DNA from 3 places in the Desulfitobacterium elongatum genome. Region 3 is predicted to be linked to each of the others. Evidence: riboswitches for the same ligand, from Rfam matches in the RefSeq annotation. Region 3 holds a riboswitch; each other region holds the start of a gene.
The links. A riboswitch is a leader RNA that binds a small molecule or an ion and turns the genes downstream of it on or off. The one in region 3 is predicted to bind S-adenosylmethionine.
Positions count from the first base shown of each region.

Region 1: it holds a riboswitch for S-adenosylmethionine, as region 3 does, so the genes downstream of both, ACZ42W_RS17495 (PLP-dependent transferase) here and metA (homoserine O-acetyltransferase MetA) in region 3, are expected to answer to the same signal.
Region 2: it holds a riboswitch for S-adenosylmethionine, as region 3 does, so the genes downstream of both, thiS (sulfur carrier protein ThiS) here and metA (homoserine O-acetyltransferase MetA) in region 3, are expected to answer to the same signal.

Region 1 covers NZ_AP038772.1:3,689,582-3,700,024, reverse strand. Annotated here, with positions in the region: gene ACZ42W_RS17520 (oxidoreductase) at 1-140, shown strand, start outside; gene ACZ42W_RS17515 (NADH-quinone oxidoreductase subunit NuoE family protein) at 265-723, shown strand; gene ACZ42W_RS17510 (NADH-ubiquinone oxidoreductase-F iron-sulfur binding region domain-containing protein) at 720-2,723, shown strand; gene ACZ42W_RS17505 (2Fe-2S iron-sulfur cluster-binding protein) at 2,708-3,316, shown strand; gene ACZ42W_RS17500 (trigger factor) at 3,501-4,553, shown strand; gene ACZ42W_RS17495 (PLP-dependent transferase) at 4,738-5,904, opposite strand; SAM riboswitch class I at 5,971-6,073, opposite strand; SAM riboswitch class I at 6,208-6,304, opposite strand; gene larE (ATP-dependent sacrificial sulfur transferase LarE) at 6,630-7,424, shown strand; gene ACZ42W_RS17485 (sigma-54-dependent transcriptional regulator) at 7,925-9,295, shown strand; gene ACZ42W_RS17480 (two-component system sensor histidine kinase NtrB) at 9,298-10,443, shown strand, end outside.
Region 2 covers NZ_AP038772.1:3,746,469-3,756,911, forward strand. Annotated here, with positions in the region: gene ACZ42W_RS17755 (O-acetylhomoserine aminocarboxypropyltransferase/cysteine synthase family protein) at 137-1,366, opposite strand; gene ACZ42W_RS17760 (sulfurtransferase TusA family protein) at 1,366-1,611, opposite strand; gene ACZ42W_RS17765 (4Fe-4S binding protein) at 1,608-2,474, opposite strand; gene ACZ42W_RS17770 (M67 family metallopeptidase) at 2,499-2,912, opposite strand; gene ACZ42W_RS17775 (HesA/MoeB/ThiF family protein) at 2,925-3,737, opposite strand; gene thiS (sulfur carrier protein ThiS) at 3,782-3,991, opposite strand; SAM riboswitch class I at 4,124-4,224, opposite strand; gene ACZ42W_RS17785 (4Fe-4S dicluster domain-containing protein) at 4,718-5,392, opposite strand; gene ACZ42W_RS17790 (hypothetical protein) at 5,500-5,670, opposite strand; gene ACZ42W_RS17795 (methyltransferase family protein) at 5,915-6,541, opposite strand; gene lgt (prolipoprotein diacylglyceryl transferase) at 6,891-7,676, opposite strand; gene ACZ42W_RS17805 (hypothetical protein) at 7,694-8,179, opposite strand; gene ACZ42W_RS17810 (hypothetical protein) at 8,270-8,431, opposite strand; gene ACZ42W_RS17815 (cytochrome c biogenesis CcdA family protein) at 8,436-9,023, opposite strand; gene ACZ42W_RS17820 (class I SAM-dependent methyltransferase) at 9,063-9,665, opposite strand; gene ACZ42W_RS17825 (PspA/IM30 family protein) at 9,771-10,443, opposite strand, start outside.
Region 3 covers NZ_AP038772.1:320,732-331,174, forward strand. Annotated here, with positions in the region: gene ACZ42W_RS01465 (DUF1657 domain-containing protein) at 1-68, opposite strand, end outside; gene queD (6-carboxytetrahydropterin synthase QueD) at 354-749, shown strand; gene ACZ42W_RS01475 (7-carboxy-7-deazaguanine synthase QueE) at 742-1,344, shown strand; gene ACZ42W_RS01480 (exodeoxyribonuclease III) at 1,434-2,186, shown strand; gene ACZ42W_RS01485 (futalosine hydrolase) at 2,292-3,209, shown strand; gene ACZ42W_RS01490 (1,4-dihydroxy-6-naphthoate synthase) at 3,206-4,048, shown strand; gene ACZ42W_RS01495 (hypothetical protein) at 4,243-4,368, opposite strand; SAM riboswitch class I at 4,761-4,866, shown strand; gene metA (homoserine O-acetyltransferase MetA) at 4,935-5,852, shown strand; gene ACZ42W_RS01505 (HDIG domain-containing metalloprotein) at 5,941-6,531, shown strand; gene ACZ42W_RS01510 (DoxX family protein) at 6,980-7,531, shown strand; gene serC (3-phosphoserine/phosphohydroxythreonine transaminase) at 8,305-9,387, shown strand; gene ACZ42W_RS01520 (phosphoglycerate dehydrogenase) at 9,457-10,443, shown strand, end outside.

The sequences.
Region 1 (10,443 bases), 1.4 Mb from region 3:
ATTTGTGCGGTGATAGAGTAGCTTCTGGTAAAAAACCAAGTTGCGTACACCATTGCCAGGCATCCGTTATTGAATTTGGACCAGTAGAAGAACTGGCAAAAAAGATGACCGACCCAAGAAAAGTGCTGTTTGTTCCCTAATCAAATTTATTAAACCAGAAGTTTTTTACCCTAATACGCGGTATATTCATTATACCCCCCCTCTTTATGAGGGGGGGCGTAAATAATAGTTGCGCTTTCGCCTTCGATGAGGGGGGGGGGACAAATGTCCGAATATATAGATCAACTGTGGGATCAGCTGCCCGCGAATGAAAGACAGGTTGTTAATATCTTAAATAAGATACAGGCAGAGAATGGTTTTATCCCTAGAGATTTATTGCTTGAGCTGGCAGAACGCACCGGAATTCCAGAATCTCAGATTCATGGTCTGGTGAGTTTTTTTGACTCCTACCGCACCAGACCAGCTGGTAAACATCGGATTCGTATCTGTTATGGAACTGCTTGCTATGCCCGAGGGGCGTCCCTCATCAATAACCGTTTTGTCGAAGTGCTAAATTTAGATGGCAGCGACACTTCACCGGACGGCCTTGTCACTTTAGAACAGGTCTATTGTGTAGGAGCATGCAGTCAGGCGCCGGTAATTATCCAGGACGAGGAAATTAAGAACAGAATAAAGTCTTACCAGGTGCCATTGTTGCTTGATGATTTGAGGAAAAAGTTATGAGCCAATTTCATGTCCCCGCCCGTCGGAAGTACCAGGTAGCTGCATCAGTTCTGGAAGAAATCAAAGAAAAAAAGAAACCGTTTGAGAATCCTTTTAAACCAATAGATTTCGATGTCCGAATTCCCTTGCATAGTCTGACAGAGGAAGGACGACTGTCTCTATTCCCGAAGATATCAAGAATCAGCATTGGTATGGCTACCTGCGGCCGCGTTGCGGGGGCGCAGTCTATCACCCAAACTCTGGTTGGGCGGGATTGGGAAAATAAGGCTCGTGTTGTAAGTGTGGGTTGTCTGGGTGCCTGTTATGCTGAACCCCTGGTAGATATTAGAACTCCTGAGGGCAGGCATCACTTTTATGGACGAGTGGATAGACAATCAGTGTGGAGTATCATCACAACAGCACAGGGAAACCCTCCCCCGGCGCACCACCTTTGGGCAATAGCTCAAGAACGTCAAATCGGAGTTTTGCACGGCATTCATGATCTCGAGTTAATCAAGTTAGTGAATTCCAGTTTTAAAGAATTTTTTTATCCTCAGGTACGTCGTATTAGTGGCCGCTGTGGTCTGATAGATCCGCAAAATATAACTGAGTATGCAGCTATGGGCGGTTATCACGCGCTGGAAAGGGCCCTTTTCAAACTCAAGCCGAGCAGCATAATTGATATGGTTGAGGCATCAGGACTTCGTGGTCGAGGCGGGGCCGGTTTTTCTACAGGTGAAAAATGGAATATCACATCCCGTAGTCCTGACCCCATGCGCATTGTGGTGGCAAATGCTGATGAGGGTGATCCGGGCGCTTATATGGACCGGGCATTGCTGGAAAGCGATCCCCATAGTGTGTTGGAGGGTTTGATTATTGCTGCCTATGCCATAGGAGCCTCCCAAGGTTATATCTTCGTACGCCATGAATATCCACTGGCCGTTCAGACTTTACGCAATGCTATTTCCAGTGCCCGCAAAGTAGGATTGTTGGGTAGAAATATCATGGGCTCGAGCTTTAGCCTGGAAATTGGTGTTGTGGAAAGCGCCGGTGCCTTCGTTTGTGGTGAAGAAATAGCTATGCTGCAAGTAATGGAGAACAAGCGAGGAGAGCCAAGGCGTCGCCCCCCTTATCCAGCTGTCCAAGGCCTAAAAAACCATCCCACCCTTATCAATAATGTCGAGACCTTGGCGAATATTCCCTGGATTGTGCTAAACGGTGTTGATGCCTTCCGGGAGTTGGGCACCTCGAAAAGTCCGGGTACCAAAATCTTTTGCCTGGCTGGTGCTGTCGAACGCATGGGGTTCATTGAGGTACCACTAGGCATGAATACCCATGTTCTTGTGGAAGAAATCGGAGGCGCTTCAAAGCAATCGGTCAAAGCTTTACATATTGGCGGTCCCTCTGGAGGGATTGTCCCTTATAGTGATTTTAGTCTTGATTACGAAAGCGTGGCTGCTACTGGTGCAATCATGGGCTCGGGGGGCTTAGTGGCCCTGGGGACTAATAGCTGCATGGTCGACATGGCTCGGCATATGATACATTTTATGGCTCATGAATCCTGTGGAAAGTGTGTATTCTGTCGGGATGGATTACCAGAGCTGGAGTCTCTTCTGATGGAGCTATGTATCGGCAAGGCTCAGGAGGGAATTTTAGAAGAGATCGAGGAGCTTAGCAGAGCTATAGCGGACTCAGCTTTGTGCGGTCTGGGCCAGACAGCTGTTAATCCAGTTTTGACTACCTTAAAGGACTTTTATATTGAATACCAGGCGCATCTAAGGGGTTGTTGCCCGGCAGTTCATTGCAAACCCCTTATCGATTTTGAGATTAATTTAACCTCTTGTAGAGATTGCAAGGCTTGTTATCTGGTTTGCCCCAGCGGTGCAGTAAAAATAAGATCGGGCCAGGAACGGTATGTAGTAGATCGACAGCTCTGCACCAAGTGCTGGGCATGCTATGAGACCTGCCCCTTTGATTGCATAAAGATCACTTCGGAGGAATTCATGTGGAAGAATTCGTAGAAATAGTCGTAGATGAGCAAAATGTGCATGTGCGACGTAATATCCCCTTGCTACATGCTTTAAAAGAAAGAAACATAATTTTGCCTTCTATGTGTTATAACTTAAGACTGGAATCTTATGGGAGCTGCGGTCTTTGTATATTGGAAGTACACGAGGGCGATGCCTGGAAGGTGCAACATGCTTGTCTGATGCTAGCTGAAGAAGGATTACGGATCCGGACCAGGAGTACGCGTATATCAAAGTTGCAGGCTCGGGCAGCTCAGCTTTTACTGAAAAGAGGACCTTTTTTAAAGCAAGAAGCTGGAGAATTATTGTTTTCATTGATTAGTCAATCAGAGGAAAGCAATAATTCGGGTTCTCAAAAGGAAATCAATGTGGGGTGTATTCTGTGCGGGCTTTGCGTTAGAATATGCAGGAAAATTGGCAAGAACCAGTTGGTGTTTTTGGGTAAAGGGAAAAACCTTCGGGTCGGACTGGTTGAAGGTAGCCAAACTGATAGCTGCAACCGCTGCAAGGCTTGCTGCCATATTTGCCCGACAGGATTTATTAGCCATGATGCCCGGCAAGTGTTTACATCCCACTTATATAGATAAAGCCAAGCAATAAAAAATCTAATAATAAAGTAAGTTTTACGATTCGCTCCAGTACAAATAGTAATAAAGGTTTTTTTCCCCTTATATCTATTATATAATTCATGTAAAGCCTGAAGACTGCATTTGGGTTAGCCCTATGGTATATCCCATATTTCAGGGATACTAAGAAACAAGGAGGAGAACTATGTCTGCCACACTGCTCAAAGCCAGCAAAGACGAGGCGATCTTTGAGATCAACATCGATGCAAAGACCTTTGAAAAAGCATTAATGGAAGAGTACCATAAAGCCACGGCGGCAAAAGATAAAAAATCAGCGCCCGCGTTCCTGAGTAACGAGGTGCGGTTGGGACAATATCCTGAGCTGGAGAAAATAGCAGGCAAGGCGTTAGAAAGTCTTATGCCTTCCTATTATATGAGCGCAATTAAGGAATTGGGGCTTCATCCCATCACGTTCCCAAAGGTCATGCCAAAGACTATGGCACTGGGGCAGCCCTGCATCGTCGAAGTCCGTGTTGGCCTTGAACCCGAATTCGAGCTGAAACAGTTTGAAGGGTTGGAGGCCACTTATACACCGGTTATTGTCACTGAAGACGACATGGCACAGCAGTTGGCCGGCCTGCGCAAGCAGCATGGTGCTGAAAACGATGACGCAAAACTGCTCGAAAAGCTCCCCTTTAATTCCATCGAAGCGCTAACAGAAGAGATTCGTAGCTCTTTCAAGGCGATGGCCCAAGAAAAAACGCATATCCACAAAAAAGAAGCCGTGATGAAACAACTCCTAGAAGCAAATCCCTTTACCCTTCAAGAAGAGATCATAGAGCAGCAGATCATGATCGAGATTAATCAGATCCGCATGCAGATGGGACCGCAAGTCATGGAAAACTACATGAAATCTTCTGGCCGCACAATGGACGATCTCAGAAAAGAAGTCCGCCCCCAGGCTGAAACAACGGTTAAAAAGAACCTGCTTCTCAATGCCATCGCCGAAAAGATTTCACCCGAAGTCACCGAAGAAGACATTAAAGAAGCCATCTCCAAACAACAGGGTTCTTTCATGGGACTCACTGCTGATTATGAAACACGCCGCAAGAGTATTGAGGGGATACCTGGGGCCTTAGATCAGATTAAGCATTCCATACGACTAGAAAAGGTTGCCGACTATATTGTTACCAAAGCTATCCTTTACGAAAATAAACCCACGAATATTATGAACGAACTTCCCGAGTATTTGAAATAAATCTTATAACTTAATAGGCAAACTAAAGTTTACCTCACAAGTAGTAAGGACAGCCGGATTCTGGCTGTCCATTGATTTTATCGATTACAATAAAGCTTCAAAATCATGGATCACTTGATAGATGGGGGTACTTACAGCACCTATGAAGGGATCACGGTCTGCCGCATCGTGTAATAATCGGGTATTAAAACCTTGTTGTTTCATTATAATTCTCTCGTTTTAAAGATTGCTCTAAGTCGATAATTAAATCTTCAACCCCCTCAATTCCAACCGATAAGCGCAGGAGGCGGTCATCCACCCCAAGTCGCTCGCGGACTTCCTGTGGAATATCTGCATGAGTTTGGGTGGACGGGTAAGTGATTAAGGATTCAACACCGCCAAGACTTTCGGCATAGGAAATAATCTGGAGGGATTTCAGAACCTGCGGAATTAAGGTGGCATCTGTCACTCGAAAAGAAAGCATGGCGCCAAACCCGGAGGCTTGCGCCAACTGAGTACAGTATCCAGGGTGGGTCTCGAGACCGGGGTAGTATACGTCTGTTACAGAGGGATGATTAACTAACCATTGGGCAATTTGCTTGGCGTTTTCCTCTTGAGCCTTCATGCGCAGTGCTAAAGTTTTTAGGCCTCTGATCATTAACCAAGAATCTTGGGGACCCAGTATAGCTCCTAGAGAATTTTGCAATCTCGCAAAGCGTGTGGTTAATTCCTCGCCTTTTACGACCACAAGGCCAGCAATGATGTCATTATGTCCTCCCAAATACTTCGTGCCACTGTGGATTACAATATCTGCGCCTAAGTTAAGTGGTTTTTGAAAAAACGGGGTAAGAAACGTGTTGTCCACAATATTCAAGAGTCCGTGTGAATGGGCCAGGGAAGCAATTCCATAAAGATCTGCAATCTTCATTAAGGGGTTCGTCGGAGTTTCAGAAAAAATGGCTTTTGTGTTCGGGAGAATTTGCCTTTCAATCTCTTCAAGGTTGCTGGTATCGACAAAGCTCACCTGTAGTCCGAAGCGGTTGAATACTTCGTTCAGGATGCGATAGGTTCCGCCATAAAGATCCTCTGTGACGATGAGATGATCCCCTTGGGAAAATAAGCTTAGAATGGTGGTTATGGCTCCCATGCCCGAGGAAAAAGCATAACCTTTTGTTCCTTCTTCTAAGCGAGCAATGGCATCTTCAAGCACTTGACGTGTTGGGTTGGCGGTACGGGAATAGTCAAACCCAGTACTTTCACCTAAACCTGGATGAGCAAAGGTTGATGAATTGTAGATTGGAAAGCTGATCGCCCCCTTGGGGTCTATACGATTTCCGATTTGTGCAAGTTCAGTTAAAATGTTCAATTCTATTTCCTCCTTGATAAGCTTGAAGATATAAAAACAAACCTCTCTTCAGACAGAAAAGAGGTTTGTTTTCTCTCATCTGTTAGGATTGTCATCCTACAGGAATTAGCACCATGCTTTAATCGCTGGTTGCCGAGCATCATCGGGCCAGTCCCTCCGCCACTCTGGATAAGAGCAGATATTCAGTTCAATATTTTTTCGTGTTGAGAAATGCGAGGAAAAACTCGCTTCTGATTAATTTAACCTTAGTGAAACTTCCCAAGAAAATGAAAACGACCTCAAAAAGAGGTCGTGGTTTTACTTCACGTCCTCTTATCTTCGAACAAGGTTCTCTGGAATTAGCACCTCGCATAATGCAGGTTGCCGGGCTTCATCGGGCCAGTCCCTCCGCCACTCTTGATAAGAGTTGTCAGATATTTAATTGTTGGAATCAACCAGATATCAAAATCTTATCGTATATGATAATCTAATGAGTAAGTATTTGCAACAGATATAATCGGGCATATACGGTTGTTTGAGATAAATATAATTGAATATCTTTGTTTTTCTTGATAGGATTATATAGGAGGATTAATTTCCAAGTTGTGGTTTATAGAGATCAGATAATCATATACAATTACAGAAGATCCACAAGTGCAGATGCCTTGAAAGGATTCAGTAAATAATCTATAATCCAAGTATTAAGATTGGAATAGTCGGAGGACATTTCGATACATTCGGAGGGGTTAAGTATGGAATCTAAACTGAATCATTTAAAACAAATCATACGTGAAATGGAATCGGTCATCGTAGCTTTTTCTGGCGGAGTTGACAGCACCTTTCTTTTAAAGGTTGCACATGAAGTCTTAGGTGAAAGATGCCTCGCTATTATTGGCTCATCTGAAACTATGCCTACATCAGACTACACTACCGCTATGAATCAGGTTAAGGTCATCGGGGCTAAACATCAAGTCATAAAGACTGAGGAATTAGCGAAGGCGGAGTTTGTTTCTAATCCCAAAAATCGCTGTTTTCATTGCAAAAACGAATTGTTTTCAAAGCTTCTAAGTATCGCTCGAGAAAAGGAGATTCAATGGGTAGTCGATGGAAGTAATGCGGATGATTTAAAAGATTATCGACCGGGAATGCAGGCTGCTAGAGCATTGGGTGTCCGAAGTCCGTTACAGGAAGCGGGCTTAAGTAAAGATGAAATTCGTCTGCTTTCAAAGGAAATGGGGCTCTCAACATGGGACAAACCCTCAAGTCCCTGCCTCTCCTCACGTTTCCCTTATGGCGAGGAAATAACAATCGAAAAACTACAGCGTGTCGAAAAGGCAGAGACATACTTAAATGAGCTAGGGTTCAGAAATTTGAGAGTTAGACATCATCAGGACATAGCACGTTTGGAAGTTCCCAAAGCAGATTTTTCTAAGCTCATAGAAGCCGATTCTGAGGCCCTTGTAGGGAAGCTCAAAGAGCTTGGATTCACTTACGTTACGCTTGATCTAGAAGGTTTTCGGAGTGGTAGCTTAAACCAAAGCCTTTAATTTAATAACAGATAAGTGATGATTATTAGCCCAATAGTCACCGTGCCAGCTATAAGATAAAGAAAGGTTTTACTCATCAGTTTTGGAGTAAACCTTTCTTTTTTTGTCTCACTATCTTTCATACTGACACTTCCCTTCCAAGTTTACCCTACTAGAAATTGACGGCGAATTGACACTATATTTAATTGCAAGAAACATACCAAAAGGATATTATTGACTTATTCAGAGATTTGCTGTGAATTTAACAGGATTATAGAGTTATTAAGTGTAGGTTGCAGGTTCTTATGTAAGAATAACTGTAGGAAAACCTACAATCTTGCCTCATTTCGTACATTTGTCCGATGACTAATCGCCACTAAGACTCCCGCTTCTTAAGAGGGAGATAAGTGGCGCTAAATCCTGGATAAGTGATTCTTAGCTTCAGATGGAGTAAGTATTCCTCTTAGGCAAACTCCATCTGAAGCTAAGAATCACTTGATATGAAAGGTACGTGGAGATATATGAAGAGAATTCTTATAGCTGATGATGAAGCGAATATGAGATGGGCCTTGGACAAGGCGCTTTCGGAAGTAGGTTATGAGGTAATAACTGCTGAAAATGGGCAGGAGGCACTTAATTCTATCCAAGAAGATCGTCCTGATTTGATTTTGCTCGATTTAAAAATGCCGAAGATGGATGGAATTGAAGTTTTAAGAGAAGTCAAAACCATAGTTCCAGAGCTACAGGTTATTATGATGACCGCCCATGGAAGTACGGCCACGGCTGTTGAGGCTATGAAACTTGGAGCTTATGACTATATCATGAAGCCTTTTGATATCGATGAACTGCTTATGGCAGTCGACAAGGCCTTTGAACTGAGGACACTGCGACAACAAGTGAACTATCTGAAGCAGGAAGTCACTGAGCAACATGGATGGGAGCAAATGGTAGGGCGCAGTGCTCCCATGAAATCCGTGTTAAACTTGGTGGAAAGAGTTGCTCCGACCTCGGCGACTGTCCTTCTCCAAGGGGAGTCGGGTACGGGCAAAGAACTCGTCGCACATGCTATATATTCATCTAGCACTCGCCGGGAAGGCCCCTTAATCCGGGTGAATTGTGCCGCCCTTCCTGAGTCACTTATGGAGAGCGAACTGTTTGGACATGAGAAAGGAGCTTTTACAGGAGCACATGCCCGTAAAGCAGGGCGTTTTGAGTTAGCTGATGGTGGCACGCTCTTCCTAGATGAAATCGGTGAGCTCTCTCCTGGGGTGCAGGCCAAGATGTTAAGAGTACTCCAAGAACGTACGTTTGAAAGGGTTGGCGGAGTAAAGACACTTAAGGTGGATGTTCGAATTATCGCGGCAACGAATAAAGATCTTTTGACAGAAACTAAGGAGGGGCGCTTCCGCGAAGATTTATACTATCGTCTGAGCGTATTCCCAATTAACCTTCCTCCTTTAAGGGAAAGGATAGAAGATATTCCGCTTTTAGTTCAGCATTTTCTTCAGAAGTTAAGTCCCACAGGGACGCTGAAAAAATTTAGCGATGAGGTCATAGAGAGGTTTATTTGCTACGAATGGCCCGGGAATGTCCGTGAACTTCAAAATATTGTGGAGCGAATGGTTATTATTTGCCCAGATCAAGAGATTGGAGTAGAGTGGGTACCTGATTTGCTAAGGCAAGAGAAGCGTGGAGGGGCAAATCAACCGCTGAACTTACCTTCCGAAGGAATATCTCTAGAGGAATTGGAAAAATCTCTTCTGGAGCAAGCTTTAGAGCGTGCGGAAGGGAATCAAACGCATGCGGCACAACTCCTTGGCTTATCTCGGCATGCTTTTCTCTACCGATTGGAGAAGCACGGAATTGACCGGCAAAAAAGCAGGAGGGATTGATCGTGCCGAAGAATCTTGGGTTACGAAAGCTTCCGTTAAGAACTATCCTTGATTTACTTATTATTAGTGGGCTTATTTCTGTGCTAACAGGGATTCACTATACGAGTTATCACTATTCAGTCGATTACCATTTACTTCTCCAGTTTGGCTACTATATTCCGGTTATTTATGCTGCCATACGCTTCGGACCTTTTGGCGGAATCGGAAGTGGATTAATTATCACTGTTTTGTTTCTCCCGTTTATGGCAGACTATCAAATGTCCATGAGTACAGAAGCGAAATATACCCAGTGGGTAGAGATCCTTCTTATTAATGGTTTTGGATGGTTTACAGGCTTTCTGGTGGATCAAGAGAGGAAGGCAACTCAGAATCTGAAGAAAGCGCTCGATGTAAAGGAAGACTTAGTTAGGAAGTTAGAAGTAGAAGCCCAAGAACGCCAGCGTCTCGAGGCGGAGATTCGCCGTAGTGAACGATTAACAGCCCTAGGCCAGCTGAGTGCGGGCTTAGCCCATGAAATCAGAAACCCTTTGGGAATCATTCGGGTGACTATCCAACTCCTTGCTAGGGAAAAGTCTGGGGATCAAGCGGTTTCTGAATATTGCCGTGTCTTGCAAGAAGAAACAAACAGACTGAATCGATTGCTGACGGAGTTCTTGAGCTTTGCACGTCCGAAAGAACCTAACTGGCAAGTTGTTCGTCTGAGTGAACTACTACAAGAGGGTTCAGATACCGTGAAGCCTTTGATTGAAGAGGCAGGGCTGGTTCTTGAACTGAGAATTACTGATGTCGTGGGAATTACAGTCGAGGTGGATAGGGATCAGATGAAACAAGTGATACTCAATCTACTGATAAACGCTTTAGAGGCCCAGAAGGAGAGCGAAAATCCGAGAGGTAGAATTATCATCGAGGGGATACGGAACGAAGAAGGGGTGGGCTTTGCCATTACAGATCAAGGTCCAGGAATTTCTGCCGAGGTGATAGCCAATATGTTCAATCCCTTTTATACAACAAAGGAAAAAGGAACGGGGTTAGGTCTTTCCATAGTTCATCGGATTCTTCAACAGCACCGAGGAAGGATTACCTTAACGAACGTATCGTCAGGTGGGGTTAGGGCTGAGGTTTTATTGCCAATCACTGCAGCGACAACC
Region 2 (10,443 bases), 1.4 Mb from region 3:
CATGAATTACTTCATGTAAATAAACGATAGAAAAAAAGACCTTCGGCCGGAAGGTCTACTGAAAGTCTATTTATGAGTTTAATCCGAGAAAATCTTCTACTTGGATAAGAAAACGTACTGGGAAGAAGGATACTTATTAGAGCTTAGATAGCGCCTGGAGAAAATCTTCAATGATATCTTCAGCGTCTTCAAGACCCACGCTTATCCGAATGAGATCCTCATAAACCCCCATCTTCTCTCGTTCTTCCATTGTATTAGCAACATAGATTGTTGAGGCAGGATGAACCACTAACGTCCGAGCATCTCCAATGTTCGATGCGTTTAAAGCATATTGTAGATTATTGATGACGTGAAAGGCGTTTTCCTTTGAACCCACGCGTATGGTCAGGAGCCCTCCAAATTTGCCGGAGAATTGCTCTTGGGCTATGTTGTGATACGGGTTATCCTTAAGCCCAGGGTAGTTTACGAAACTCACCTTTGGAGAATCTTTCAAGGCTTGTGCCAAAGCTAAGGCATTGTCACAGATGCGATCCATTCGGATTCCCAAGGTCTCTAACCCTAAGCTGGTGAGATAGACATTTAAAGGTGCACTACAGGTTCCAAAATCCTTAAATGTTGTCTGACGTAGTTTAGCCAGATAGGTAAATTGGCCAAACTTTTTATACGGTTTAAATCCGGGGAACTTCTCGACATCCCAATTTGAGCGTCCATTAGAAATAATAATCCCACCAATGGAGTTACTACTTCCGTTAATGTACTTGGAAGTAGAATGAATCACGATATCTGCACCTAGTTCGAGTGGACGGATTAAATAAGGCGTCGTACATGTATTATCAACAATCAGAATGATTCCCTTAGAATGTGCTAATTCTGCAAGCCGTCTGATATCTGGGACATCAAGTTTAGGGTTACCTAAGGTTTCGACAAAGATTAATCGCGTTCTATCCGTAATCCCTGCTTCAAAGGCCTCAACTGTACTTTCCTCGAGGAAGGAAGCCAGAATGCCCAGTGGCTTAAAGTTCTCAAACAAAGTATACGTTCCGCCAAAAATCCCACTGCCGGCCAGAATTTCATCCCCACTTTGTAAGCAGGTCAGTACAGCCATGCTTATAGCCGCCATACCGGAAGTGCAGGAAACGGCCCCGGCACCTTTTTCTAAGAAGGCCATCCGGCGTTCAAAGCTTTCAATCGTAGGGTTGTTCAGTCGGGTATAGAGAAAACCCGGTTCATGACCCATGAAGATCTTTTCTAACTCTTCAGCTGTATCATGGGCAAAGGCCGTGGATTGATAAATGGGGATCGTCGTTGCTCCCGATTTCTGATCACCCTTGAAATTCCCATGGAGTAAGGAGGTGTTGAATTTCATTACAGCTCCTCACCCTTTTCTACATAAACAGTGTAAGTCTCATCCTCATTGTTCACGACTTGAAGGATTTTATGATTTTCTTCCTTCAAACTCCGGGGCACATTCTGGATGGGTTCTCCTGAATTCATTTTGATCTCTAAGACTTCACCCGGTTCAAGCTCTTCCATGGCGACTTTAACCTTAACAAACGTGATTGGGCAGACGACTTCCGTGATGTCGATAAAATCATTGGCTTTTATGCTCATTTTATGGCCTCCTGAAGATCCTTCTCTAATTTTTCCCAACCGACCCGATCCAAAGTTTTGCCAAACCGCTCTCCCGGTTTTGCGTACGTACTAAAGAATTCAAGGGTCCGGTCGGCAACGCTGAAGAGAGTCTCTTCATTATAAATCATCGGAAATACCGATTTTCCAGTTGCGATTTGGTTACCAAAGAGTCCACCAAAATAGACGTTATAGCCATTTTTCCCTGTCCAAGCTTCGGTAGGACAGGATTTCACACATTTTCCGCAAAAGTTACAGAGGTCTTGCTCTAACGTAACTGTCTGTTCGTCGCGACTGACTTGGATAGCTTTCTTCGGACAAACTGCTGCACAAAGTCCGCAAAATGTACAGGAAGCCGCTTGCCATTCTGGCTGAATTCCACCTTTGATCCCTAGGTCATTCTCCTCAGCTTTCAGGCAGTTGTTGCTGCATCCGACTACACCGAACTTAAATTTATGCGGAAGCTCTCGACCTGCATATCGCTGATCTAATTTTTCCGCGAGTTCGGACGTCTCAATCAAACCATTCGGACAGATGCTCGAACCTTGACATGCCGTAATCGTACGTACACGCGGACCGCAGACACCCACTTGAAGTCCCACCGTTGCCATTTCACGTTTAACTTCTTCGATGTCCTCAAGCTTAATAAAAGGAATCTCTATTCCTTGTCGGGAGGTTAAATGAACATAACCTTGCCCATATTTTTCAGCAATTTCATAAACCTTTTTAAGATGATCCGCCGAGACTTGTCCTCCTACAATCTTTAAACGCATGGAAAACTGGTCTTTTTGGACTTGTCTCATGAGACCGCCAGACTTCAAGGCTTTATAATCAACTTTTGCCATACTCTTTTTCTCCCCTTAACATCATTAGATAAGTTGCAGCACTTCTTCGTTCACTTTCCCCTCATTAATCTTAAAGCTTTTAATCACAGGCTTCTCTTTGTCCTGAAGTGATAAAATAAGATAACTTGCTTCAGGATCGAAGGCTAAACGAATGTCCTCCTGCGAGGGCCTCGAGGGTGTACTGGGATGGCTATGAAAGTTTCCAAGTAGCACCCAACCCTTGCTTCGGATATCCTTAATTGCTGCGAACTGCTCTTGGGGATCCATGGAGAAGTGTTCCGGGCTTTGGTCCACATTCCTAAGGAAATAGACGTTTTCGACGGTCTTTACTTCACCCTCGATCCTGCCTGCAAGTAAACCGCAAGCCTCATTCGGTAGCTTCTCCTGGGCATAGGAAAGGATTTTAGCATAATCTTGTTGCTTTAGAAGAATCGTCATGGTTTTCCACCTCTAGGCTTTAAAATCACATTGTACTTGTTCATAATCAATGAGCTCTGTAATCGTAGGATGTTCGCCACAGACTTCACATTTTGGATTATTAGAGAGTTTAATCTTCCTAAATTCCATGGTTAACGCATCATAGGTGAGTAGATGTCCTGTGAGCAGTTCCCCGATGCCGAGAATATACTTAATTGCTTCTGTCGCTTGGATTGTGCCGATTATTCCTCCCATGACGCCAAGCACTCCGGCCTGTTTACAGGTCGGAACCGCATCTGGTGGTGGTGGATTATGGAAAATACAACGATAGCAAGGACCTTGCCCAGGCACATAAGTCATAGTCTGACCTTGGAATCGAATGATGCCTGCGTGAGAAAAGGGTTTGTTTGATAATACGCAAGCATCATTGATTAAAAACTTGGCTGGAAAATTGTCAGTACCATCAATAATGAAGTCATAATCCTGATCCTTAATGATATCCTGGATGTTTTGAGAGCTCACCCATTCCCGATAGGTTATTACATTAACGTCAGGATTCATCAGGTTGATAGTTTCTTGACCGGAAAGAACCTTCTGTTTCCCGACATCCTGCGTGAAATGTATAATTTGGCGTTGGAGATTAGACAATTCGACGACATCATAATCGACAAGTCCAATTGTTCCGACGCCTGCAGCCGCTAAAAACATAGCCGCTGGAGCGCCCAGTCCACCTGTACCAATAATCAGAACCTTACTGTTTAATAATTTCTTTTGCCCTTTTACCCCGACTTCTTTTAAGATAATGTGTCGCGAATAACGGTCAAGTTGTTCATCAGTAAAAGCCACTCTTTATCCTCTCTTTTCCTTCTGAAATTTTTAGAACTTGATGCTTAGAAGCTTCCGCCTCCCATGAAGTAGAGGAATTCAATCGTATCCTGGTCTTTTACTTTGACCTCATTGAACCGTCCTTGATCAACGAGCTCCTCATTAACCTGTACTGTAACATATTCTGGCATTTGGACCTTTTGAAGTACGAGGAGTTCTTTGATTGTTACTTCTTTCTCTAAATTGACCTCTTTACCATTAACTTTAATAACCATGTGTTTTTCATCCTTTCGCTTATGCTAATCTTCCAGCGTTACCCTTCAATGTGTATACGATTACTAGGTTTTATGGGTAAAGAAAAACCCCTTCTGCTTTCCGTACAAAAGAGGTCTCACTAAAAAGCACCTCTCTTATCTGTCAGAAAAAAATTTCTGTGGAATTGGCACCGTACAAACCGTCGGTTGCCGCAGTTTCAAAGGGCCAATCCCTCCACTGCTCAGGATAAGAGAAAACTAAGTATTCAAATCGATTTAATACGATATTAACTTGTAGATGAATAAATGTCAATACTTACATTTGGAGATTTTCTTCCCGTATTGCCGTTAATCACACTAATTATTCTTTCGAGATATTCTCATTTTTTACAAGTTCACGATGATTATGCCCCGTTTGCTTTTCTTTATTTCCTTTCATCATCATAGGTATCATAAACATCATCATTATGGGACATATAAATGGGACTATGGATATCAGGATATTCCTTGTATTTGGAGATACATTACTACTGATAAATGGTAGAAAAAAAAGAATTAAAAGTGGTGCACCACAACATAATATCATCAGCAACATATGGGACATATGCCCCTTATGCTTCATCTTTTGTTTACCATCATTCTCGTTTTCTTGTTTATTATCACAGCAATTCATCTTTTCACTCCTCACATTAAATAAACGTGCTCTTTTTTATACCCCAGTGTAATATCATAAGTTTTCCTCGCTTATTATTTCTTGACCTCTTTCGGAATGATGACCAACGATGGACCCGTAATTGTAGGCGAAGGCAGGCCGTTCAACTGCCCGAGTACCGCTCTCGGGCTTTTCATTAGTTCACTGAGATCTCCATACTGAAGCGCTTTCACAGGGCAAGCTTTAACACAGGCTGGTTTTTCCCCTTGATCCTGAAGGGTGTAACAAAATTGGCACTTGCAAACTGTTCCCGATTCTTCACCGAATTGGGGTGCATGGTAAGGACAAGCATATAGACAGTATTTACACCCGACACAACGGTTTTTGTCATGAATAACGATCCCATCTTTTTCCCGCTTCTCATAAGCCTTTACTGGACAAACTTGCACACAGGCTGGATCTTCACAATGATTACAGCTCACGGACAAATTATCTTTCTTACCGATAACAAGTTTGCGCCATTGAACCCCTTTCTCCCATTGATAAAGCTTCTTACACGCTTGTACGCAGGCCCCACATAAAATGCATTTCTCTTCATCATACATAAAGCCCAGTTGTTTCTTCCCACCTAAAGCGGATTCATTTGACGAAGCCGGACTGGCCTGGGCAACTTTCCCTGGAACAATTCCCAACGTAAGTGCACCTCCCATAAACAAGCCGGCTTTTATGGCATTCCTTCGGGTTAATCGGATCTGTTTCACCCTTGCCATCAAACAAACAACTCCTTTGCGCTACAATAACGCCTCTTTGACAATGGATAGGTTTTTGCGATAGTCCTTTTTTTCTTTATCAACTTAACATTCAAGCTTTACATGGACTACTTAACTTCTTTTTCTGGAATTTTGCTTCCATACCCTGGATTCTTTGTATCTTGGGGACCATGTTGATTTCCTCCTCCACAGCACCCACCCGCTCCTCGGTGGTGCATGAACAGCATCACACCTATAAACACGATTATTCCCCAATTTTGATAAAGAAAATCCCACATAGTTTATCACCCCTTATGTGTTCTACTCTACTTCTTCGTTGCTGAACCAGAGACGTTCTTACTGCATAGTAGACCCAGACATCATCTTCCGAAGGACTGAGTTTAGAATTCGACACCTCCTGAATATCCTTCCGTCTCTTTCAATATTTAAAGTATAAGATAAAGATACGATTATCTCATGAATGAATTATGAATTTCTTACGAATAATGGAAAATTGAACTTTCAGTATGCTGCATATAGGTTTTATGGTTGCTTTAGCCTTGGAATAAAGCGTCCTGTTTTATTGGCATATCCTATATATTCTTCACCAAATATTTTGGCGGACTCGTTTTCTTCAAACTTTGCTAATCTAATATACATTATTACTAAGATTGGAAACATGATCAACGTTAACAACGTAGGCCATTGTAATAAGAAACCAAACATGATAATAATAAAGGCTACATATTGAGGATGGCGAATCCACGCATACGGACCTGTTTTTGCTACAACTCCTTCGCGTTGTGCCCTATATAAAAACACCCATGTTACAGCCAGGAAAAACAGGCCACCGCTTATTAGCCAAGTACTTGCAATATGAATAGGATTAGTGTGTGGATCCCCACTTAAACCAAATAAATCAAACCAAATGTGACCTGAATTGTGGGAAAACAGGTTTAATTGAGGGAACTTTTTACTTAACCATCCAGAAAGTAAATACATTGTAAGCGGGAAGCCGTACATTTCTGTAAATAAAGCTACGATGAAGGCTGAGAAAGTTCCGAAAGCACGCCAATCTCTCACATTTTTTGGCCTGACAAAGCTAAAAGCAAAGATGATGAAGATTAAAGAATTTACTAAGACAATATTCCAATAACCATACTCAAACATTCTTATTCCCTTCCTGCGCTTCCAATTCTCCAACCGGATTGGCTTTGAGGACTATAGATAAATAACTGAATAAAAAAACAAGTAGCACCGATATGAACAGTATCATAATATCTCCGCTTCTCCTCTCTACCTAATTATTTCTAATTTTGTTATTTTAAGCTTAGCAAAGTTATATGTGCATCTTATGAAAACCTTATGAATTTCTTGCGAATGAGGATAACATTGCCCTTTAATTTCGTACAAAAAAAGAAAAAGCCCGCCTGAATTTCTTTACAGAAATCAGTGAGCTTTATGCTTTATAGTGGCAGGATAGAAATAGTATACAGATCAAATCGTTCATTTAGGGAACTTATCCCTGTAATTGCTGCTTTGGATCATGTTGAACCCTTAAGACCGCCATAAATCCAAGACTGATAATAATCATCCCTACGCTGGTCCATTGACCGGAGGTCCAATTCAACCAATAATGCGGTCCATCTCCACGGAGAAACTCTAGAGCGAATCTACCGATAGAATAAAGAATGATGTAGGCTAAGAAAATGAACCCTTGCGACCATTTACGCCAACGAGAAAGCATAAGAATTATGACAAAAACGATAAAATCCCATTGTCCCTCCCAAACTTCTGCCGGCCAAAGCGGCTGGCTTCCATAAGCTGCATAGGCTGGAGTCCCTTCAGGATAAACAATCCCAAAATTTGACCCTGTAGGAGTTCCGTAAGCATCTCCATTGAGAAAGCAGGCAATCCGCCCGATGGCTTGACCTAAGATTAGCCCTGGTGCAGCAATATCAGCCAGGCGCCAAAAGTTAATATGCTTAACCTTCGTGTAAATCAGACCGGCAAGAAATGCTCCAACGAGCGACCCTTGAATCGCAAGTCCGCCGTGCCAAATCATCGGGATCTCCGATAAATTTTGGGAATAATAATCCCATTCATAGAAAAACACCTGCCAGAACCGTGCACCAATAATCGCTCCAATGATTCCGTAGATGGGAACATCCAATAGATATTCTCTGTATTCCTTATCTGAAGTAAGAATATAAGCTACTGCTAAGCCTAAAAGTATAGCTATCGCTACAATAGTCCCATAGGACCGAAGTGAAAAATTACCAATGGTAAATAATATCGGCGCCATGATAAACCTCCCCTATTTTAGAACTTCCATGTAAAATTTCGTGTCGGTGTATTGTAAACATTATTGACACTCAATGTCAATGTACTTCCTGCGATGGCTTTAGTAAGCTCAGGACTTTCTATACTAAGTTCTGCCGAAAGGTGGTGTCCAGAACCATTTCTCTTCAAAACCTTAACTTGAATAGGAATTTCTTTGTTGTCTAGCAAAACCTTGATATTACTCTCAAATTGAAAATTTTCTACGTTGACAGCATGATTACTCAGATCGATAGAAAACAATTGCTGTGCAGACGTACTTTCTTGCTTCAGCCATTTTACGCTGACTTGTAGTCCCTCCTGGTCATCAATGATGGTTTCGGTACTTTCTTTAGTCAAGTTTTCATTCGTACTCGAAGATGCCTTATTTTCCACATTTGACTTTGATTGTTTTGCTGCATCTAAACCCCAATAGACACCACCCACAAAGAGAAGTACCAATACTCCTATTACTACTTTTGCTTTCAAAATCTTGCCTCCCTAAAACATTATGATTACACTATATAACATTCATTTAAACAAACTATGAATTTGATGTGAATATCTCGTGAATTCAAATTACATTCCTAAGGGGAGATTCGGCATAAATCGTCCCAGAAAACCTGTCAACTCGGTTAATTGATTCGTATAAATGATATATGCCATATAGAGCATAAGGGCACCTGCTAGACGTTCAGCGATCACTTGTTTACCACGATAGCGTTTAAGAACGTTAATCACTTGATTAAAAGGACATCCCCGCTAAGAAATAAGGAATAGAAAGCCCAAGTGAGAAGAAAAGCATCACAAGCATGCCACTTCCTGAGTCTTGTGTCGCACCAGCGAGAGCCAGAATAGAAAATAGGGTCGGAGCAATACAGTGAGAACAAGCAACTGAGAACAACAATCCTACCAAGAAGGAAGACCATGCACTCCGTGTAGCTTTTTCTCTAAGCTTTCCAAAGAATCGAGGTTCCCATTGAAGTTTATTAAGAAAAGGGAGTTGAAAAAAGCCAAGCATCTTAAGCGCAAGAAGTAAGATGACTGTGCCCCCTAAGACGTTTAGAAATCCTTGCCATCGACTGAGCAAGGAACCAAATTTTCCTGCTACAGCACCGGCTGCGATAAACACTAAGGAGAATCCAGTAACGAATGCCAACGTATTTTTCATTACTCTACGGCGTAAGGTAGCATCTAACGTAGCTTTCTTTAGACCCGACACAGTCGATCCGGTGATTAAAGAAAAATAAACCCCCAACATCGGTATGATACAAGGAGAAAGAAAAGACAAAATTCCTGCGGCAAAAGCAATAATGAATACAGTAATACTCAAATACATCCCTCCAAAAAGGAGCCTATGCTAACAGGCTCCTTATGGTTCTGCCATAATATACTTTAAAATCTTAAAATTCTGATCTTCAACACGTTTTATTGTTAGCCCAGCGTTGCTGATATTCTCTAGTGTTCTCCGATTAATATGTGGGCCAATCATTCGAACAGTTAAAGGATCTAAAAGATCCATAAGTTTTCCCAATAAGGGGTTATCGCTTCTGACATGTTCAAGGAGTAAAATTTTTCCTTCCGGTTTACAAACTCGCTTAACCTCTTCTAAACCTTTGATTGGATCCGGTACAGAACAGAAAACACAGGTGGCGATAACGGTATCAAAGCTATCATCAGGAAATTGAAGATTTTGTACATCCATTTCCAGTAAGGATACTGTGATTCGTATCTTTTGGGCTTTCTCTCTTGCTTTCTCAAGCATACCGGGACTTAGATCGATTCCCGTAATCTCACAATCGGGTGAGTAAAACTCTAGATTTTTCCCAGTTCCTACTCCAACCTCTAGAACTTTACCGTTTGCTTGACTGAGTATCTTTTTTCTAATATCGGATTTGATCATCCGATCCATGATATCGTAGAATTTCGATGTGCGATTATATCGTTGACGTGTTAACAAAGTCTCTTTATCCATAGTATCCATCCTTAAGCTCTTTCCCGAAAAAATCCATCTTTATCTAGTGTTACATTTTTACATCCATGCCATCCATTCATGCCATCACCGCTTAAATGAATAAGATTACTCTACTTCCTTGTTTAATTGAGTCTTTAATCGAGAGAGTTCATCCTCGATCTCGGAATTTGATTGGTCCTTTTTAAGTTCAGCAAGCTGATCTTCGAGCGAATTCCCGGTACTAACTAGGATATGCGATGCTTTAGCCTCGGCCTCGATCCGTTCGACACGTTCCTCCATTCGATCAATGTTCGCCATCGGATCATGTGTAGCCAGTCCAGATACTACTTCGTTCGCTTTTTTCATCGTTTCCGCCCGTCGCTGACGCATCACGAGATTATTGCGTTCATGTTTGGCTTTCTCCAATTTTTCGGTTAAGATACGCAAATTCTCTTGGAGTTCTTCAACCGCTTTAGTTTGATCCACGAGTTGCGTCTCGAAATCAACCAAACTAACCTCTGCTTGTTTCTTTAGCGTCAGCGCTGTCCGCGCCAACTCATCTTTCCCTTTTTGAACGGCTAACGTTGCCTGCCCAGTCCGCTCTGTGATTTCCTTGCGCAGATTAGTAATACGCTCTTCCAATTGGATTTTATCCGCAACGGCCCGATTTACTTGAATCTGGAAGTTGCGAACTTCCTCCGTTGCCTGCTCGACGTATAAATTTAACATCTTTTCCGGATCTTCCGATTTGTTCACTAAGTCAGTAATATTTGCTTCTAAGAGATCTTTAATTCGAGTG
Region 3 (10,443 bases):
ACTCTTAAGGTTCCCTGGGCCCCTTTCAAGCTAGCTAGGGTTTGTTTAACTTGAGAAGCAACTGTCATATTATCAACCTCCCTTATCACAACGTTATTATGGCTCATTAAAATTTTATAATCCCTCGGATGGTAAATTAGTTAGATGTTTTATTGAAAGAAATGAGAGTACATATTGAAACGGCACGTCTTCACTAATTACTTAGCAAGTGAAGAGTCCATAGGGACTCTTTGGTGGATTCACCACAACTAACTTGTTCGTTTTGTTTCATTCTTGTGTTGTTATGCATGTTGAAGTACACTAAGTCCATGGTGAGAAATCCATTCGTATTAAAAGAGAAAGAGGCTTCGAAAATGACAGGCACAATAATAAAAGTAACAAAGAGTTTTAGCTTTGATGCTGCCCATTTTTTGCCCAATCATAAAGGGAAGTGTTCCTCCATGCATGGTCATACGTATAGATTGGAGGTCACCGTTGTACGCGAAAATGGGAAGCTGATTGATAGCGGTTCTGATGAAGGGATGGTCATTGACTTTTCTGACCTTAAGGCAATTGTGAAGGCAGAAGTTATAGACAAAGTGGACCACAAAGTTTTAAATGATGTATTTCCCTTTAGGACAACAGCGGAGAATATAGCTGCTCATTTTATGGGTGTTTTAATCGATAAATTGCAACCTTTTGGCGTTAAAGTGGAGAAAATTAAATTATGGGAGACACCAGATTCCTGTGTGGAAGTAAGTCATGAATGATATGAACGTACGCTATCCAATCATCGAGATATTCACGAGTATTCAAGGTGAAGGATTTCATATGGGAAAGGGAGCTACTTTCATTCGTGTCGCTGGATGCAATCTACGTTGTAGTTGGTGCGATACCTCTTATTCCTTTGATATATCCAAAGCACGATGGATGTTTGCCAGAGAAATCGCGGATGAAATTCAAACTCCACATCGGCATATCGTGATTACTGGTGGGGAACCAACCTTATACGATCTTGGGCCATTAGTACAAGAGTTACATAGGATGGGTAAATATGTAGCGATAGAAACAAATGGTACCAACCCAATACCAGTGGAGTGGGATATCGATTGGATTACGGTATCACCAAAACCAAGTAGTGGGTTCGCCCTATCTTGTCATGCAGACGAGTTGAAGTATGTAGTAGATGATGAATTCAGTATTGAGGCTATAACTGACCGCACTATGCCTGAGGGAAGGATTTTTCTTCAGGTAGAAAGTGGGCGACCTGAGTCAGCTCGTAAAGGATATGATTTGATCAATCGTTATCCAGAACGTCGATTACGGATGGGAATACAACTGCATAAAGTTCTCAACGTGAGGTAATTCCAACATTATCTTTCATTCTGGTTTATCCAACAGTCATGGAAGGTAATTTTTTATGATGTGATTGTGAAGAGGAGGATTCATACTTTATGAAATTAATATCATGGAACGTTAATGGGATACGAGCTTGTGTAAAAAATGGTTTTCTGGATTTCTTTGAAAAAGAAAATGCCGATATCTTTTGTCTTCAGGAAACAAAGGTCCAGGAGGAACAGATTTCCTTTAATCTTGATGGCTATTATCAGTACTGGAATTTTGCTCAGAAAAAAGGGTACTCAGGAACAGCCATATTTTCAAAAATTGAACCTATCAATATAGTATATGGAATCGGCAAAGAGGAGCATGACCAAGAAGGCAGAGTCATAACCTTGGAGTTTGAGAACTTCTATATTGTGACGGTATATACTCCGAATTCCCAAAGAGGACTAGCTAGATTGGACTATAGGATGAAATGGGAAGAAGACTTTATAAACTATCTAAAAGGGTTAGATAGCTTAAAATCGGTTATATTTTGTGGGGATTTAAATGTAGCCCATAATGAAATAGATCTAAAAAATCCGAGCTCAAATCGAAAAAACGCTGGTTTTTCGAATGAAGAAAGAAGCAAATTTACTGAAGTGATTAACAATGGGTTTGTAGATACGTTTCGGTACTTTTATCCTGATAAGACTGAAGCCTATACCTGGTGGTCGTATATGTTTAATGCTAGAGCCAATAATGCGGGATGGCGAATCGATTACTTCTGTGTATCAGAAGGGTTGAAGGATCAGTTGAAAAATGCCGTTATATATAGTGAGGTTACAGGCTCTGATCATTGCCCAGTCGGATTAGAGATATTTTAAAAAAATGAGTGCACTTGTTTTTCTCATCAGTATCGATGAAAATCAAGTGATGTCCCGAGGACTCACTTGATTTTTATATCGGACAAAGAGTATGGAGAAAGAATAATGGATAATTCTAAATTAAAACGAAGTGTCTATCCCATGCCAGAATTCATAAGAGACGCTCTGTTAAGAGATAATTTAATTGAAGAATATAAAATGCGACCACCCTATCAACAAAACGACTATATAGGGTGGATAACAAGAGCCAAGAGACCCGAAACCGTGCAAAAAAGACTTAATCAAATGATAGCTGAATTGCAGGATGGGGATAAATATATGGGCATGGACTACAAGGCATCAAAAAAAGGACAAAATACTAGGGTTGCCAATAAAAAACGTATTCTCATCATGACGGCTGTGTCAGGAGAAAGGGAGGCAGTATTACGCGGACTAGATAGACTGCAGATTAATCAAAAGTGTGATGTCTTGCTAGCAGGAGTTGGTCCCGTGGCAGCTGCAGCGAATACAGCGAAGGTATTAGCGACGACTAAATACGAGTTGGTTATAAGTACTGGTATCGGTGGGGGTTTTATTGGCAGGGCTGAGGTCGGTTCCCTTGTGTTAGCCAATGAGATTGTTTCGGCAGATCTCGGAGCAGAGACGCCGGAAGGATTTAGGTCTTTGGATGAATTAGAATTTGGCTCCACCAAAGTTGAAGTAGAGTCTAGCTTAGTCGATCAGGTGACGGAGGCTTTGCGTGCCGCAAAGCTCCCGGTTAGCGTCGGTCCGATAATCACAGTATCTACGGTGACTGGAACAGCGGAGAGTGCTGAAGAAATGTGTAGACGCGTGCCAGGTGCTGCTGCCGAGGGGATGGAGGGGTACGGCGTTGCTCTAGCTGCTCAGATTTTCGGAGTACCTGCCTTGGAAATCCGCGCTATCTCGAACCAGGTCGGGCCAAGGGATCGGAGCGCCTGGAGAATTAAAGAAGCATTCGATGTTTTGGAAAAAGCTTATACAGTATTGGAGGAGTTACTATGAAAATTGCCTTTTCACCTTGTCCTAACGACACGTTCATTTTTCACGCATGGGTCCACGGACTCATTCCTGATGCACCGAAACTTGATGTAACTTACGCAGATATAGATATAACAAATAGTTTGGCAGCCAGCTCAAAAGGCCCGGACGTGGTAAAAATTTCGTACGCTGCACTGCCCTGGGTGTTGTCTGAATATGCTTTGTTACCTTGCGGTGGCGCCTTGGGGAGAGGATGTGGGCCACTGGTACTGACCTCAGACGAAAGCGCTGCTGATAAGGGACCAGCGGGCTTGAAGGGACGACGTGTAGCTGTGCCCAGTGAACGATCCACCGCCTACTTACTGTTTAGGCTATGGGCAGCTCAGCAAGTTCCAGGGGGCATAGGTGAAATTGTTGTTATGCCCTTCGACGAGATTATGCCTGCGGTACGCGATGGGGCAATTGACGCAGGACTAGTCATTCATGAGGCACGCTTTACATACCCTGAGTATGGTCTAAAGCTCTTGGCTGATTTAGGGAGCTGGTGGGAGTCAGATGCCGGTTTACCGATTCCACTGGGAGCGATTATTGCTCGTCGGTCCTTGGATTTGGATGCTATCTCCGGATGGATCAGAGCATCAGTTAAATATGCGTGGGCCCATCCGCAGGAGTCCCGGGAGTACGTGCTACAACACGCCCAAGAGTTGTCCAGTGAAGTGGCAAACGCTCATATCAATCTTTACGTGAATGAGTATTCCGAGGATTTAGGCGAAAAAGGATATGAGGCTATTACTGCACTCTTGAGTCGGGCCATGCAAGAGGGAATCGTACCAAAGTTTGACTTGGCAGCACTGCGTATATAAAGGAGTTATAGCAAAGAAAAAGGCCGGGATATCCGGCCTTTCGTTGTTAGAATCTCCGACGGTGACCAAAGAAGAAAAATGGGAAAAAGAAGGGAAAAAACGGGAAAAAAAACGGAAAGAATCCAAAACGCCTAAAACCAAACATACCTCAATCTCCTTTCTCTTATTCAGATTGATGCCCAAGCATCCTTAATTTAGAAGATTACGCCGAGGGCGATAAGGATCAAAATAGCAATGGCAATAATAGCTGCGCCAACACATTGACCTCCGCCCATAACAATTGGGTTGCAACATCCGCCACCATAACCCATGCCGTACAAATTGATCTCCTCCTCTCACATCAGATTAGAACTCTTTTAGAATGCAATTCCCATCGCAATAAGCAGAAGAATGATTACAACTACGATTGCGATACCTTCTAATTTCTCACCATGACGCATAACTCCATCTAACCCCACTGCCATACTTTCAACCTCCCTTCGTTAGATAGTACATAATATGCCTTGTCTTAGATAGATGTCCCAAGTGCTGTAATAATATGTAGAGATTTATTTGTTTCATAGCGAACAGTTGCCACAAACGAATGATAGGGGAAAGGGTCAAGAGTCCGGTTTTTGCTTTTGTTATAGGACAGATTGACTTAAATGAAAGAATGTAATAATATAGTAGCAATGGCTATTTTCTTTAATATCGATAATTGAATAGAATCAACTTCTTATCAAGAGTGGTGGAGGGGCTGGCCCGATGAAACCCGGCAACCGGTATTTTTAAAATACAACGGTGCCAATTCCTGCAATGGATACATTGATAGATGAGAGAGGAAATGGTGTAAATTAATCCTCTTTCGTATGAATGAGGATTTTTGTTTTGAAAGGGGAGAGTCACTTTGCCTATCAACATACCCGATGGTTTACCAGCTGCTGAAATATTAAATAATGAAGATATTTTTGTCATGAATGAGGGAAGGGCTTCACATCAGGATATTAGACCACTGAGTATCCTGATTCTCAATCTCATGCCCAATAAAATTATCACGGAAACACAAATATTGAGGCTTCTAAGCAATTCACCGTTACAAGTCGATATCACCTTACTTTATCCCGAAACGCATCGTTCCAAGAATACTCCAGAAGAATATCTGGTCAAATTCTATGATACCTTTGAGAACATTAAGGATAAGAAATTTGACGGAATGATTGTCACTGGAGCGCCAATCGAGCAGATGGATTTTGAAGAGGTTGATTTCTGGCCGGAGTTAGTGAAGATCATGGACTGGAGCCAACATCATGTTTATTCGACCCTGTACATCTGCTGGGGAGCACAAGCTGGATTGTACCATCAATTTAGTGTTCCAAAGTATTCACTTCCTGCCAAGATGTTTGGCGTTTTTCCCCATACCATTAACAGAAAGAATGTTAGGCTCTTCAGAGGGTTTGACGATATTTTCTATGTCCCCCATTCCAGGCATACGGAAGTAAGAAGGGAAGATATCGAAAAGGTTGCTGAGCTAGAGATTCTCTCTGAATCCGAGGGGTCTGGCGTCTATATAGTGGGCACAAAAGGTGGTCGGCAAATTTTTGTGACAGGCCATTCAGAATATGATCCCCTGACCTTGAAATCTGAGTACGACCGAGATATAGCAGGAGGTCTTCCTATCAACATCCCTCAAAACTATTATCCGGGGGATGATCCGAAACAACCACCGATCGTTAAGTGGAGGAGTCACTCCAATTTGCTCTTTGCAAACTGGCTCAATTACTATGTCTATCAGGAAACTCCCTATAATCTTAATGAACTTGATTAAATAAAAACACGAAATTGAGGAATGTGATCTTAGCCAGAGCAATCAAATTTCAAAGGATTAAAAATAGATTGAGAAAGAAGGAATTTCAATGCCAGATTATGAACACGATCGGGAAGCCGCATGGCAACTTCTAAGCGAATATGTCAAGAGTGAGACTCTTTTAAGACATGCCATAACAGTGGAAGCTGTCATGCGCCAATTTGCCTCCCTCTATAATGAAGATACTGAAAAATGGGGCATCATTGGACTATTACATGATATCGATTTTGAGATGTACCCTGAACAGCATTGTCACAAAACGAGGGAAATACTCGAGCCAAGGCATTTACCTGAAGAGTATATTCGGGCCATAGAAAGCCATGGTTACAAACTTGTCAACGAAGTGGAACCCATCGAAAATGTTGAAAAGGTGCTTTATACCATTGACGAACTGACAGGTCTTATTTCTGCCACGGCACTTCTTAGACCCAGTAAAAGCCTTTTTGACTTAACTGTAAAATCCGTAAAAAAGAAATGGAAGCAGAAGAGCTTCGCTGAGGGAGTCAGCCGTGAAGTCATAGAAGACGGTGCAGAAAGGCTAAAGATGGACTTGGATTATGTTATCGAGCAAACCATCAAAGGCATGCAGAACGTCGCGGCTGAAATAGGTCTAGAGGGAAACCTAGAAGCGGGGAAGTAAATAATACTGAGGAAAACTATGAGCCAGTAACTCTCTTTTAAGAGTGATACTGGCTTTAAACATTTTGGAAGAGGAATAAGAGAGTAAATATAATATGATTTTGCTAAACGTTAAAATAGTTAACGCTTTTTAAGGTGTTAACATAAATCCCGGCCTTATGTTAACTGGTTTACAACGAGTTAACATTCTAACGTTAACTAGTTTACAAATTTCGATATAATAAGCGCGTATTTATCGGGCTTTCGTGTTGGCATGCTTATTGCAATGAAAAATAATGTTATCGAAATGTTGTCTCAACGTCCTGTTATTAAATAATGAGACAACTAGATGTTAAAATTTTAAAGGAGGGATATTTGAGGGCCCATTATCTTAGTCAAGTGCTCTTATAATTTGTCTTTTAATTTGGGTTTTCTTATTTTCAGTACACTATATTGGGAGGAATTATATTATGACATCTTATTTTGATGCTTTAAAAGCAGAGATGAAGGATTGGAAAACAGCACTATTAGTGATTGTCTTTACAGTAGCAAGAGTGATTTTTGGGTATGCTTGGGTTGAAGCAGGAATAGGCAAAGCTACAACATGGCTTTCTGATGGAAAACTCAATTCGATTGGTTTAATTAAAGGAATGGTTAATAATCTAGCGGCTGCCGGCCATCCTGATCCACTGGGTATCACCCATTGGTATGGTTGGGTTGCTAATATTTTCTTCGTAAATATGATGCCTGCACTTACTGATGTCATGGTTGTTGCTTGTGAAATTGGAATTGGTTTAGTCATGATTCTAGGCTTTAAAGTATTCTGGGGTGGTTTAGTAGCGTTATTCATGAATCTCCAGTTCTTTGCTTCCGGATCCTATAATAATTTCGGTTATGTTTGGACAGACTTAGCAGTAATGAAATTCGCAAAATATGCTGAAATGATTGGCGTAAGCGGATACCTTAGTTTTAAGAAAAATCAAAAATTACTACAAACTGGTAATAAGAAGCAAGCAGCCTAATTTAATGTGATAAAGTACAACGTAAAAAGCCTTGGAGGTTAAAGCTCTAAGGCTTTTTTATATTTCTGACTTTGAGTCTTTTTCAAAAAAGTTAAAACATCTAGATGCTAAATATAAAAAAATACTAAAAGATAAAAACATGATAACTTAATTAGCGAGCTCAAACAAATTGAGTTACTCGCCAAAAATAGTCTTGACAGGATGACCTGTTATAGATTAGAATCTAAATAACCTAGAAAAATACTTAACACGATGAAGGGAAGTCCCAAGCTCAATAGTTTAGAGAGCTGACGGTTGGTGCAAGTCAGTCTACGAAGCTAAAGGATTCCATCCTGGAGTGGCCAATGATGAATTGTGACGGGTTCCGCCCGATAGCGCGGACATAAGTTGGCCGATTTGGCAACATGGGTGGCAACGCGGGAATAACCTCTCGTCCCTAATTGGGATGAGGGGTTTTTATATTTTTAAGCGTCTGTTTTCATGTACCTTTAATCGGTTAAAACTTGGGTGGCACCGCGGAATTCCCGCCCCAATGATGGGGTGGGTTTTGTTTTTCCCTAGATATCCAGTTTGATACATTTTAACAATAAATTTTTAAAAAAGGAGTATTTTATGAGAATGACCTATTCGATGGTACGAGGTCCGACTGAGAAAGACGTGGCTTCGTAAGTTCTTACAGAAATTACGGGCGAGAGAAGACTATTTAAGTAGCAAAATTTTAGTAGCGATGAGTCATTTTTAATAAAAATAGTATGAGAAAGTAGGAGATTTTCATGGCAAGAGTCTATAATTTTTCCGCGGGTCCAGCCGTATTACCAGAAGAGGTGCTAAGAGAAGCAGCAGAGGAGATGTTAGACTACAACGGTACAGGCATGTCCGTTATGGAGATGAGTCATCGCTCGAAAGCCTTCGAGAACATTATCGCAGAAGCTGAAAAGGATCTTAGAGATCTGATGAATATACCGGATAATTACAAGGTCTTATTTCTTCAAGGTGGAGGCTCACAGCAGTTTGCTATGATTCCCATGAACTTGATGAAGAATAGAGTAGCCGATCACATTAACACTGGACAATGGGCGAAGAAGGCAATCTCTGAAGGTAAACTATACGGAAAGATCAATGTCATAGCTTCCTCTGAAGATAAGACGTTTTCGTATATACCAGATCTAAAGAACCTCAAGATTTCTGAGGATGCTGATTATGTTTATATCTGCCACAATAACACAATTTACGGAACGAAGTTTAATGAATTACCGGATACCGGGGAAAAGATTCTAGTCGCTGATATGTCCTCAGATATTCTCTCAGAACCCGTTGATGTCACGAAATATGGTCTTATTTTCGCCGGCGTTCAAAAGAATATTGGCCCTGCAGGGGTGGTTGTGGTCATCATTCGTGAAGATTTAATTACAGAGGATGTCTTACCTGGGACTCCAACGATGTTGAAATACAAAATTCATGCAGACAATAATTCTTTGTATAATACCCCTCCAGCCTATGGAATCTATATTTGTGGCAAAGTCTTTAAGTGGCTTCAGAAGCTAGGCGGTCTCGAGGCCATGAAGAAAATAAATGAGGAAAAGGCTGCCATCCTCTATGATTTCCTCGATTCAAGCCAACTGTTTAGAGGTACTGTTGTGAAGAAGGATCGTTCTTTAATGAATGTCCCCTTTGTCACAGGTTCGGAAGAGCTCGATGCAAAGTGTATCAAGGAAGCGAAAGCCGCTGGGTTTGATAACTTGAAGGGACACAGGACTGTGGGTGGTTTGAGAGCAAGTATTTACAACGCGATGCCCATCGAAGGGGTTAAGGCTTTAGTCGAATTCCTGAAGAAATTTGAAGAAGAAAATAGTTAGAGAAAACCGAAAAGAGTTAGATAAAAATTGCTAAAGAATAGGTAGAAAAATTAAGGGGTGGGTGTGATTATGTTTAAGATAAATTGCTTAAATCCTATAGCCAATGTGGGATTAGACTTATTGAGTGACAATTACGAAGTGGTTGATCGATTCAATGATGCACATGCGGTACTTGTTAGAAGTGCGAGTATTCATGATTTAGAATTGCCCCGTACCTTAGAGGCAATTGCTAGAGCAGGTGCTGGAGTCAATAATATTCCTCTGGATAAATGTGCTGAAAACGGAGTTGTCGTCTTTAATACTCCAGGTGCTAATGCGAATGGGGTAAAAGAAATGGTCATCGCTGCATTGATTATCTCTGCACGTAACATTGTTGGTGGAGTTAACTGGGTGAACTCATGTGGACAGGATCCAGAGGTTGCAAAACTCGTTGAAAAAAATAAATCGAAGTTCGCCGGGACCGAAATTAAAGGCAAAAAGCTTGGTGTCATAGGGCTTGGAGCGATTGGAGTTTTGGTGGCTAATGCGGCCAATAAACTTGAGATGGAAGTTTACGGCTATGACCCCTTCATTTCTGTGGAACACGCTTGGAAACTTTCGAAATTTATTAAGCCGATCAAGTCTGTCGATGAGATCTTTAGAGACTGTGATTTTATTACAGTTCACGTGCCTTTAACAGACTCGACCAAGGGAATATTTAATAAAGATACCTTTGCGATGATGAAGGAGGGAGTTAAAATACTGAACTTCTCCAGAGATTCGTTGGTCATCGATGAGGATATGATTGAAGCCTTGGAGTCTGGAAAAGTTGGTCGATATGTTACAGATTTCCCGAATCCTAAGGTGTGCGGCGTCGAGGGAGTCATTACCATTCCTCATTTAGGAGCTTCGACGAGTGAATCAGAAGATAACTGTGCGATTATGGCAGTGCAGGAAGTAATGGACTATCTAGAAAATGGGAATATCAAAAATTCGGTGAACTATCCAAACTGTGACATGGGAGTATGTAATCAAGCGGGTCGTATAGCCATTAATCATAAAAACATCCCGAACATG